3 regions of the Micromonospora sp. DT231 genome follow, and region 2 is predicted to be linked to each of the others. Evidence: riboswitches for the same ligand, from Rfam matches in the RefSeq annotation. Region 2 holds a riboswitch; each other region holds the start of a gene.

Region 1 (3,272 bases), on a different contig from region 2:
GCCAGCGCCTCGTCCCGGGTCAGCGCGTCGGACAGGTAGCGCAGGTCCGCGATGTCGACGAGTTCCTCGGGGGACATGTCGACGAGCAGCCGCCACAGCGGCTTGCCGGCGACCCGGGCGACCAGGTCCCACGACGCGTTCAGCACGGCGGCCAGCGACAGGTGGACGACGCCCTTCTCCGGGCCGAGCCACCGCAGTTGCGAGTCGGAGGTGAGCAGGCGGTAGACCGCGCCCATGTCCGACGCCATCGTCGCGACGTCCACGCCCACGAGACGCTGTGCCTGGTGGACGGCCGCCGCGACGACGATGTCGTTGCCCCGGCCGATGGTGAAGGTCAGACCGTGGCCCGCGAGTGGCGCACCGGTGCTGTCGACGCCGTCGGTGTGCAGGACGACATAGGCCGCCGAGTAGTCGCCGTCCTTGTTCATGGCGTCGGAGCCGTCAGCGGTCAGGGAGGTGGGGAAGCGGACGTCCTCGACGGTGACGGCGGTGATCTGCGGCATGCGCTCCTCGCCCGGTTAGGCTAAAGATCAGATGATCTCTGGGAGTATACGGAGGGTCAATCCGACGCGTCAACGACGTCGATCACCCGGGAATCGAAGACATCTAATGTTTTTCCCGCGCCGCCGATTCGTCGACGTGCCGTCGGCGCGGTCGACGTGCCTGGTCCGCAGGCCCCGGCCGGGGCGATGGCGGTCTGTGTCGCGCTGGTAGACGCCCTGACTGCCGGCGACGCCGCGGGCTGCGGAGGCGCCCCGAGAGCGATGGGGACGGTGACGCGAGAAGTGGATAGTGGTCCGGAAGATTGGATGTCCACTCCGGAAAGTTGCATTGACCGTCGAGTATGGGTAGGGGTCTTTACATCTAAAGACTTAATACATCACACCTTTCCGAATGTCGACACCCGCTCGGCCTGCCGCGTGCCGCGCGGGCGTTCGCCGGCCGCGCGTCGACGGGACCCGGCCCGGTAGGCGTGGCCGGTGACGACCATCACGGGCGTCGCCGTCGACACGCCCGAGACCGACATGTGGGGTGTGACAACGGCAGCGTCCCTATATATGGTGTCGAGCGCAGCTGGTTCGACCGCTCAGCCCGAGCGGTCGAGGCAAGAGGGAACCCGGTGGAAATCCGGGACTGTCCCGCAGCGGTGAGTGGGAACGACAGCCGTCATGAGCACTGGGCCACGAATCGGCCTGGGAAGCGACGGCCAGTAGGAGACCGGCCAACCCGGTCGTGCCCACGAGTCCGAAGACCTGCCAGCGCGCCGCGTACCCACACCCGGGTGAGCGGCGGTCCGAGGCCGCGTGGGACGGCCGACGCCACCTGACCCACGCCGTCCCGGCGTGGCGTCCGCCGGTGTCTGTCTCCACGCGTTCGAGGGGCCATCAGGTCTCGAACTCGCGAGGAGTGAGTGGTGACAGTCACCGAGGTAGTCCCGGCAGTCGGCGACCCGGCCGTACGGCGGACGCCGATGCAGGTCCGCAAGCGCAACGGCGCCACCGAATCCGTGGACGTCAACAAGATCGTCCGGGCGGTCGAGCGGTGGGCCGACGACCTGACCGACGTCGACCCCATGCGGGTCGCCACCCGCACGATCAGCGGCCTGTACGACGGCGCGACGACTGCCGAGCTGGACCGGCTCTCCATCCAGACCGCGGCCGAGATGATCGGCGAGGAACCGCAGTACTCCCGCCTCGCCGCCCGGCTGCTCTCCAGCTACGTCGGCAAGGAGGTCCGTCGGCAGGGCGTGACCTCGTTCAGCACGGCGATCCGGATCGGCCACGCCGAGGGCCTGATCGGCGACGACACCGCCGCGTTCGTCGCCGCGCACGCCCCGATGCTCGACGACGCCGTCGATCCGGACGGTGACCGGCGGTTCGAGTACTTCGGCCTGCGCACGGTGTACGACAGGTACCTGCTGCGCCACCCGACCAGCCGCCTGGTGCTGGAGACCCCGCAGTACTGGCTGCTGCGGGTGGCCTGCGGGCTGTCCCAGACGCCGGACGAGGCCGTCGACTTCTACCGACTCATGTCCAGCCTGGCCTATCTGCCCAGCTCACCGACGTTGTTCAACTCCGGCACCCGGCACACCCAGATGTCCTCCTGCTATCTGGTCGACTCCCCACGCGACGAGCTGGACTCGATCTACCAGCGCTACGCCCAGGTCGCCAACCTGTCCAAGTTCGCCGGCGGCATCGGCATCGCGTACTCCCGGGTTCGCTCCCGGGGCGCGCTGATCCGCGGCACCAACGGGCAGTCCAACGGGATCGTGCCGTGGCTGCGCACGCTGGACGCGAGCGTCGCCGCCGTCAACCAGGGCGGCCGGCGCAAGGGCGCGGCCTGCGTCTACCTGGAGCCGTGGCACCCGGACATCGAGGAGTTCCTGCAACTGCGGGACAACACCGGCGAGGACGCCCGGCGCACCCACAACCTCAACCTGGCCAACTGGGTCCCGGACGAGTTCATGCGCCGGGTCGAGGCCGACGAGATGTGGTCGCTGTTCGACCCGCACGAGGCGCCCGAGCTGCCCGACCTGTGGGGGGAGCGGTTCGACGCCGCGTACCGCCAGGCCGAGGCGCAGGGCCGCCACGTGCGGCAGGTCCCGGCGCGGGAGCTGTACGGGAAGATGATGCGCACCCTGGCCCAGACCGGCAACGGGTGGATGACGTTCAAGGACGCCGCCAACCGGCTCTGCAACCAGACCGCCGAAGACGGCAACGTGGTGCACCTGTCCAACCTCTGCACCGAGATCATCGAGGTGTCCAGTGACGCCGAGACCGCCGTGTGCAACCTCGGCTCGGTGAACCTCGCCGCGCACCTCACCGACGGTGGCATCGACTGGGAGCGGCTGCGCGCCACGGTCCGTACCGCCGTCACCTTCCTCGACCGGGTCATCGACATCAACTACTACCCGACCGCGCAGGCGGCGGCGAGCAACCCCCGCTGGCGGCCGGTCGGGCTCGGGCTGATGGGTCTCCAGGACGTCTTCTTCGCGCTGCGGCTGCCGTTCGACTCACCGGCCGCCCGGGAGCTGTCCACCCGGATCAGCGAGGAGCTGTACCTGACCGCGCTGGAGACCTCCGCCGACCTGGCGCGTCGCTTCGGCGCGCACCCGGCGTACGCGCAGACCCGCGCCGCGCGCGGCCAGTTGCAGCCCGACCTGTGGGGCGTCCAGGGCACGCAGACCGCCAGGTGGGACGCGTTGCGCCAGCGGGTCCAGGCGGACGGGCTGCGCAACTCGCTGCTGGTGGCGGTCGCCCCGACCGCGACGA
Region 2 (3,272 bases):
CGTCGTAGACGCCGATGGTGAGGTGGTCTCGGGCACCTGCGGGGAGTCGGTCGCGAATGCGGCGGGCCAGGTTCTGAATGTTGAGTTCGGTGAGCGCGCTCAGGTGTCCGTCCGGATAGTCGTCCTCACGCTCCTGTCGTCTGATCGCCTGGCCGGCCGGGTCGAGGAACAGGCAACGGAGGCGGGTGCCGGCGGCGAGGAGCTTCAGAAGACGGTTGTCGGCGTACTGCTGACAGATGAGGTTGAGTGACAGGCCGGACGCCCGGATGTCCGTGGCACGGTCGAAGAGGACGTGCGGCGGCATCTCCGCCACGAAATCTGACCGGCTGGAATAGATCGCGGTGACATCAGCGCACCGGTCCCGCGCAGCCTCGTCGGCCTGTAGACCGGCGAGGTCCAGGGCCGGCTCGCGTTCGCCGAGGAGGAGCGTCATGCGGGCATGGCGTGGCATGGACAAGCCGGTGCAGATGCGGGTGAGAACATCGATGCTACTGACCCGGCGGGCACCACTGGTGATCTCGCTGACCTGCGCCTGGCTGAGACCGGTGGCGACACCGACTGTGGTTTGGCTGGCGTGGGTGGCCCGCTGGACGAGCCGGAACACCTGAGCGACATCGCGAGCAGCCAAGGCATCGAGCATGTCGGTGCTGTCCCACAGCAGGTCGGAGATGCTAAGCGCGGTAGTCGTCCGGACGCTCACGAATGGCTCCCCCTTCCTGCTCAAGGGCTGAGGGTCAGCCTATCCATTCGTCGGATGGCCGCACCGAAAGGACATCCGGAGGGCGGAAGAAAGTTATCCGCCGAAAAATCGCCCACTGTGATGGATGGCGGCGGTTGCGGTGCGCAGGGTCGTGGTGTGAGTTCTCGGTCCCGCCCACACCTGCCCATGCGCCCCGCCTGGTTGTGCCGCAACTGCGCCGCCCCGTGGCCGTGCTCCCGTGCCCAACTCGATCTCGCCGCCGAGTTCTACGGCCACTCGCTGGCGCTGGCCCTCTACCTGACGTCCTGCGTGAACGAGGCGATCCACGACTTGTACAGCCTCGGCGGACGCCCCGACCTGGCCAACATGCACGCCCGTTTCCTCGGCTGGCTGTCGCTGGCCCGGCGGCCACGCCGCTTCGAGCACGAGTAATGCACGGCGGAGCGCGTCGGTGCCGAGTCGTCTACGGCATCAGCTCCAGGGGGAGTCGCACCCGTTCTCGACCCCCTCTGCGGGCGCCCTCCGCCACCGGCCCATCAGCTTGCCGTCTGGTGCGTCAGGCGACCCCCGCGCGCCGATATTTCCGCAGGTCAATGTGGTGAGCGTGGCCGGACGACGCCGGGGTCGGCGTTGACCGGCGGCGCGGCGGTGTGGCAGCATTCGCGGCCTGACGGCAGTGAAGGAAGTCGGTGCGATTCCGACGCGGTCCCGCCACTGTCACCGGGGAGCGATCCCCCCTCGTGAGTCACGGCCGTGTGTCTGCGGCTGGAAGGCTGGGGGAGAGCGTCGATCCGGAAGCCAGGATACTTCGGCCGTCGGGATGTGCCCCAGGGCGTGGACACCCGAGGAGGACCCGATGACGCACAGCGTCTCATTCATCGACGATCATCGTCATAACCCGCATCGCGGGCGCTGCGCCGCGCCCACGGCCGGCCGCGCCGGCACGTCTCGGGCCGGCCGCCGCGGCGTACGCCAGGCCGTTGGCTTTCGGTACCGCTGAGCCGAGCGCCCGGCGCTGACCGGCCCCGACGTCCGCGTCGGCGTGTCGTCCACCCGGGCCGTCGTACCGGCTGACGCCGTACCCACCCGCTTCGTCCAGGCCGCCTCCGTGGCGGCCGGGGCGTCACTCTCCGGAGCCTGCCGTGCGCATCCTGCTGCTCTCCACCGCCGACACCGACCTGCTGGCCGCCCGCGCCAGCGGCGCCGACTACCGGCTCGCCAACCCCGCGCGGGTCGCCGCCGACGAGGTGCCCGCCCTGCTCGACGGGGTCGCCCTCGTCGTCGTACGCCTGCTCGGCGGTCGACAGGCGTGGCCGGACGGCCTCGCCGCGGTGCTCGCCACGGGTGTGCCGACGGTGGTGCTCGGCGGCGAGGCGCTGCCCGACGCGGAGCTGATGGCCATCTCCACAGTGCCGTCCGGGGTTGTCACCCAGGCGCTGGCGTACCTGGTCGAGGGCGGGCCGGACAACCTGGCGCAGTTGGCCCGGTTCCTCTCCGACACCGTGCTGCTCACCGGCGAGGGGTTCGCCCCACCCGCGCCGACCCCGGCGTACGGCGTGCACGGCGAGCACCCGACCGACCCGCGACGGCCCACCGTGGGGATCGTCTTCTACCGGGCGCACGCCCTCGCCGGCAACACCGACTTCGTCGACGTCCTCGCCGACGCGGTCCAACGAGCCGGCGGCAACCCGCTGCCGATCTTCTGCGGCTCGCTGCGGGGGCTGACCACGGGCGCGGGCCCGCTCGGGCTGTTCGCCCGCTGCGACGCGCTGCTGGTCACTGTGCTCGCGGCCGGTGGCGCGGTCGCTGCGGACGCCTCCGGTGGCGGCGACGAGGACGCCTGGGACGTCGGCGCCCTGGCCGCCCTGGACGTGCCGATCATCCAGGCGCTGTGCCTGACCAGCACCCGCGAGCAGTGGGCCGGCAGCGACGCCGGTCTGTCCCCGTTGGACGCGGCCATGCAGGTGGCCATCCCCGAGTTCGACGGCCGGATCGTCAGCGTGCCGTTCTCGTTCAAGCAGATCGACGCCGACGGGCTGTCGGTCTACGCCGCCGACGCCGACCGGGCCGCCCGGGTGGCCGGGATCGCCGTACGCCACGCCCGACTGCGGTACGTGCCCGCCGCCGACAAGCGGGTCGCCGTGGTGCTCAGCTCGTACCCCACCAAGCACTCCCGGGTCGGTAACGCCGTCGGGTTGGACACCCCGGTCTCGGCGGTCCGGCTGTTCGCCGCGCTGGCCGAGGCCGGCTACGACCTGGGTGACGCGCCGCCGCCCGACGACGGCGACGCGCTGATCCACGCGCTGATCGCCGCCGGTGGACACGACGTGGAGTGGCTCACCCCGGAGCAGTTGGCCGCCGCCGAGGCCCGGATACCGGGGCCGACGTACCGGCGGTGGTTCGACCAGGTCCCGGCCGAGCTGCGCGAGCGGATGCGGGAGCACTGGGGTGAGCCGCCCGGCCAGCTCTACACCGAGAACGGGGACATCGTCCTCGCCGGGCTGCGCTTCGGCAACGTGGTGCTGCTGATCCAGCCGCCGCGCGGCTTCGGGGAGAACCCGATCGCCATCTA
Region 3 (3,272 bases), on a different contig from region 2:
CTCATGCTCGCCGGCCCACCCGTGGCGTACGCCTCCGCGCCGCGAGCCTGGGCGAGTTGGACGCTCACGTATCCGACACCGCCGGCGCCGCCGTGCACAAGCACCTTCTGCCCGGCACGGACTCCGGCCCGGTCGACAAGCCCCTCCCAGGAGGTGATCGCCGCCAGGGGCAACGCGGCGGCCTCCCGCATCGAGAGGGTCTTCGGCTTGCGGGCCAGGAGCCGCGCGTCCACGGCGGCGTATTCGGCAAGCGAACCCTGGAGGTCGCCCACTCCCCCGCACAGCCCGTACACCTCGTCCCCCGGCGCGAAGTCGGTCACGTCTGCACCGGCCGCCGCGACGACGCCGGCGAGGTCCAGGCCGAGCACCGCCGGAGGCTGGACGCGCGCGTGCGCGGCCTTTCCCGCCTGGATCTTCGTGTCGAGCGGGTTGACCCCGCTGGCGACGATCCGCACCAGCACCTGCCCGCGCTCGGGGATGGGTCTGTCGATCTCCTCGACCAGGAGCGGAACGTCGAACTCCCGCAGCACCGCAGCGCGCATAACCATCCACACTCTCCGTGACCGAGTCTTCACGTGGACGCTATCCGACCAGATCGACGGCGGGGCGGGTTCCTCGGACCGGCCAGCACCGCGACGGGGGGCCGAACGCGGGTCAGCCGTCGTCGGCGCCGTCGAGCAGCGCGCGTCGCAGCGCCAGCCGGTGCTCGCGGCGGATCTCCGCCTCCCGGTACCGTCGCCGGTCCCCGTCGGTCTCGGGCAGCAGCGGCGGCACCGTACGGGGCTGGCCGTCGTCGTCGATGGCGACCATGACCAGGTGGGCGGTGGCCACGTCGGTGGGTGGCACCGCCCGGTCCCACCGGTCGGCGGTCACCTTGACGGCCACCTCCATCGAACTGCGGCCGGCCCAGGTGATCCGGGCGTCGACGTGCACGACGTCGCCGACCCGTACCGCGCGCAGGAACGCGGTCTCGTCGATGGCGGCGGTCACCGCCGGCCCGTCGGAGTGCCGGGCGGCGACCACACCGGCGACGGAGTCGATGAGGTTGAGGATCCGGCCGCCGTGCACCGTACCCATCAGGTTCGTGTGGTGCTGGTCCATGATCTGCGACAGGGTCAGGTGCGACGCCGACGGCGCTCGGCCGGCGATCGTGGTGGTGTCGTGCACAGCGGTAGTCCGTCCCTCGGGAAACCACGCCGCCGGTCGCGGACACACGCTGACGAGGACCTGGCCGTGCGCCACACGCACGGCCCGTCACCCGCTCAGCCCACCCGCGAGGCCGACGGCAGCGCACACGGTTGTGTACGCGGCGCCGGCAGGTCTTCGGACTCGCGGGCCTGACCGGTCGTGCCGGTCCCCTACTGGCCGTCGCTTCCCAGGCCGCTGGCCCAGTGCTGATGACGGCTGTCGTTCCCACTCACCGCTGCGGGGCAGCCCCGGATTTCCACCGGGTTCCCTCTTACGACGCCCAGCCGGTCAGGACGGGGCGAACCAGCGCCGTCGGCAGCATAGCTGGCCAGGGAATCTGTCCACCGGGGGCATCGTGCCGCAGCGGCCCGCGTGCTCGTCGTCAACTTTTGTCGTTCGAGGAAGAAGATCGCCACCTCTTGAAAAAAGTCTCGCGAGGGTGAGGATATCCAGATGCGTCGTCTCCCCCAGACTTGCGGCCGGGTGGTCTCGGGCCTCCTCGCGTTCCTCCTCGCCTCGGCGGTCGCCCTCCTCGCGTCCGCCCAACCCGCCGCGGCGCACGGGACCCTCGCCGCGTCCACGCCGGCGAGCGGGACCACCGTGCGCGAGCCGTTCACGGAGGTGCGGCTCGCCTTCACCGAGAAGGCCGCCGCCAACGCGTTCTTCACGGTCACCGCCCCGGGTGGCACCCGGGTCGACAACGGCTGGTCGCAGGGGGAACCGAAACCGCTGGAGAAGCCGGTACGGGAGTACTTCCTGGTCAACGGGCAGTTCGAGCCGCGGGAGTACACGACGGGGTTCCCCGCGGTGGTGAGCGTCGCCCACCTGCCCGCCAAGGGCCAGTACTCGGTGAGCTATCTGTCGGTCGCCTCGGACGGCGACACCGTGCGGGGCACCCTGACCTTCCGCTACGACGGGCGGGTGACGGCGGCGCCGAAGGGATGGAGCCCGCCGTCGACCCAGCCGGACCCGGCCCTGGTGGCCGCCACCGAGCAGCACAACAGCGGGCAGGCCTCGGCGGTGCCGACCACCGCGGACGATCCGTCGAGCCCACCGGCTGCGGCAGCTCCGTCGACCGGGTCCACCGAGGAGAGCGGCCGCGGAACGGTGGCTTTGGCCGGCTGGGCGGTCGTGGTCGCGGCGGCCCTGGCGGTGGCCGGGTACGTCGTCTGGCGTCGCCGATCGGCCTCCGCCGGCACATCCACCGGCCGGGGCCGTACCTCGGCGGCGACCTCCGGTCGACGCGGCGGTGGTGCCCGTTCTGCGACCAAGGCCGGCGCGGGCCGGACCGTCGGGGCCAAGGCTGTCGGGGGCAAGACCAGCGGGGGCAAGACCAGCGGGGGCCGGGCTGTCGGCGGCAAGACCGTTGGTGGCAAGGTCGGCGTCGTCGCGCCGGTCACGGGCGACAGGGGGCAACCCGCCACCGTGCCGGCGGCGCGCAAGAGCAACACGGTCGTCACGGCCCGCACGGGCGTCGCGGCCGATCCGACGCCGATCGATCAGACCGGCGGCGGTACGGACGGCGAGCCGACGGTCGAGCCCGGACCACGGCCCGACACGGACCTCGCGGCCGCGACCCCGGGGTCCCGGCTGAGCAACACCCACCTGGCGTTGCTCGTCGGCGGGCTGGTGATCGCTCTGCTGGCCGGGTTCGGGCTGGCCCGCATCGGGACCGGCGACGGGAACCCGGCGGACCGCAGCGCCCGGCAGCCCGCCGGCGCTCCGCCCGCCCCGGGCCAGGAGGGCGCCGCGAACGACGGGCACCAACACCCGGCGGGCACCGGTCCGCACACGCACCGGGGTGACGGCGCGACGGGCGAGACGCTGGCGACCGGCACGACGGTCAGCGCCGGCGGGTACACCCTGCAACCACTGGAGCGAACCCAACCCCCAGGTGTACGCGCGGACTACCGGTTCCGCATCGTCGGGACCGACAGGCAACCGGCGACCCGCTTCGCGGTCGTCCACGACAAGCCGTTGCACCTGATCGTGGTCGGCCGTGACCTGTCCGGCTACCAGCATCTGCACCCGACGATGGCGCCCGACGGCACCTGGAGCGTCCCGCTGACGTTGGCCCGACCCGG

What was found. A riboswitch is a leader RNA that binds a small molecule or an ion and turns the genes downstream of it on or off. The one in region 2 is predicted to bind cobalamin.
Region 1: another riboswitch for cobalamin. It lies ahead of ACPXBU_RS02220 (ribonucleoside-diphosphate reductase subunit alpha); the one in region 2 lies ahead of cobN (cobaltochelatase subunit CobN).
Region 3: another riboswitch for cobalamin. It lies ahead of ACPXBU_RS15150 (acyl-CoA thioesterase); the one in region 2 lies ahead of cobN (cobaltochelatase subunit CobN).

The regions. Positions count from the first base shown of each region.
Region 1 is NZ_JBNCNO010000001.1:532,184-535,455, forward strand. It holds gene ACPXBU_RS02215 (L-fuconate dehydratase) at 1-503, opposite strand, end outside; cobalamin riboswitch at 1,059-1,275, shown strand; gene ACPXBU_RS02220 (ribonucleoside-diphosphate reductase subunit alpha) at 1,472-3,272, shown strand, end outside.
Region 2 is NZ_JBNCNO010000007.1:77,734-81,005, reverse strand. It holds gene ACPXBU_RS19565 (DUF5919 domain-containing protein) at 1-700, opposite strand, end outside; gene ACPXBU_RS19560 (hypothetical protein) at 857-1,132, shown strand; cobalamin riboswitch at 1,355-1,531, shown strand; gene cobN (cobaltochelatase subunit CobN) at 1,843-3,272, shown strand, end outside.
Region 3 is NZ_JBNCNO010000005.1:168,372-171,643, forward strand. It holds gene ACPXBU_RS15145 (zinc-dependent alcohol dehydrogenase family protein) at 1-548, opposite strand, end outside; gene ACPXBU_RS15150 (acyl-CoA thioesterase) at 655-1,101, opposite strand; cobalamin riboswitch at 1,298-1,511, opposite strand; gene ACPXBU_RS15155 (copper resistance CopC family protein) at 1,642-3,272, shown strand, end outside.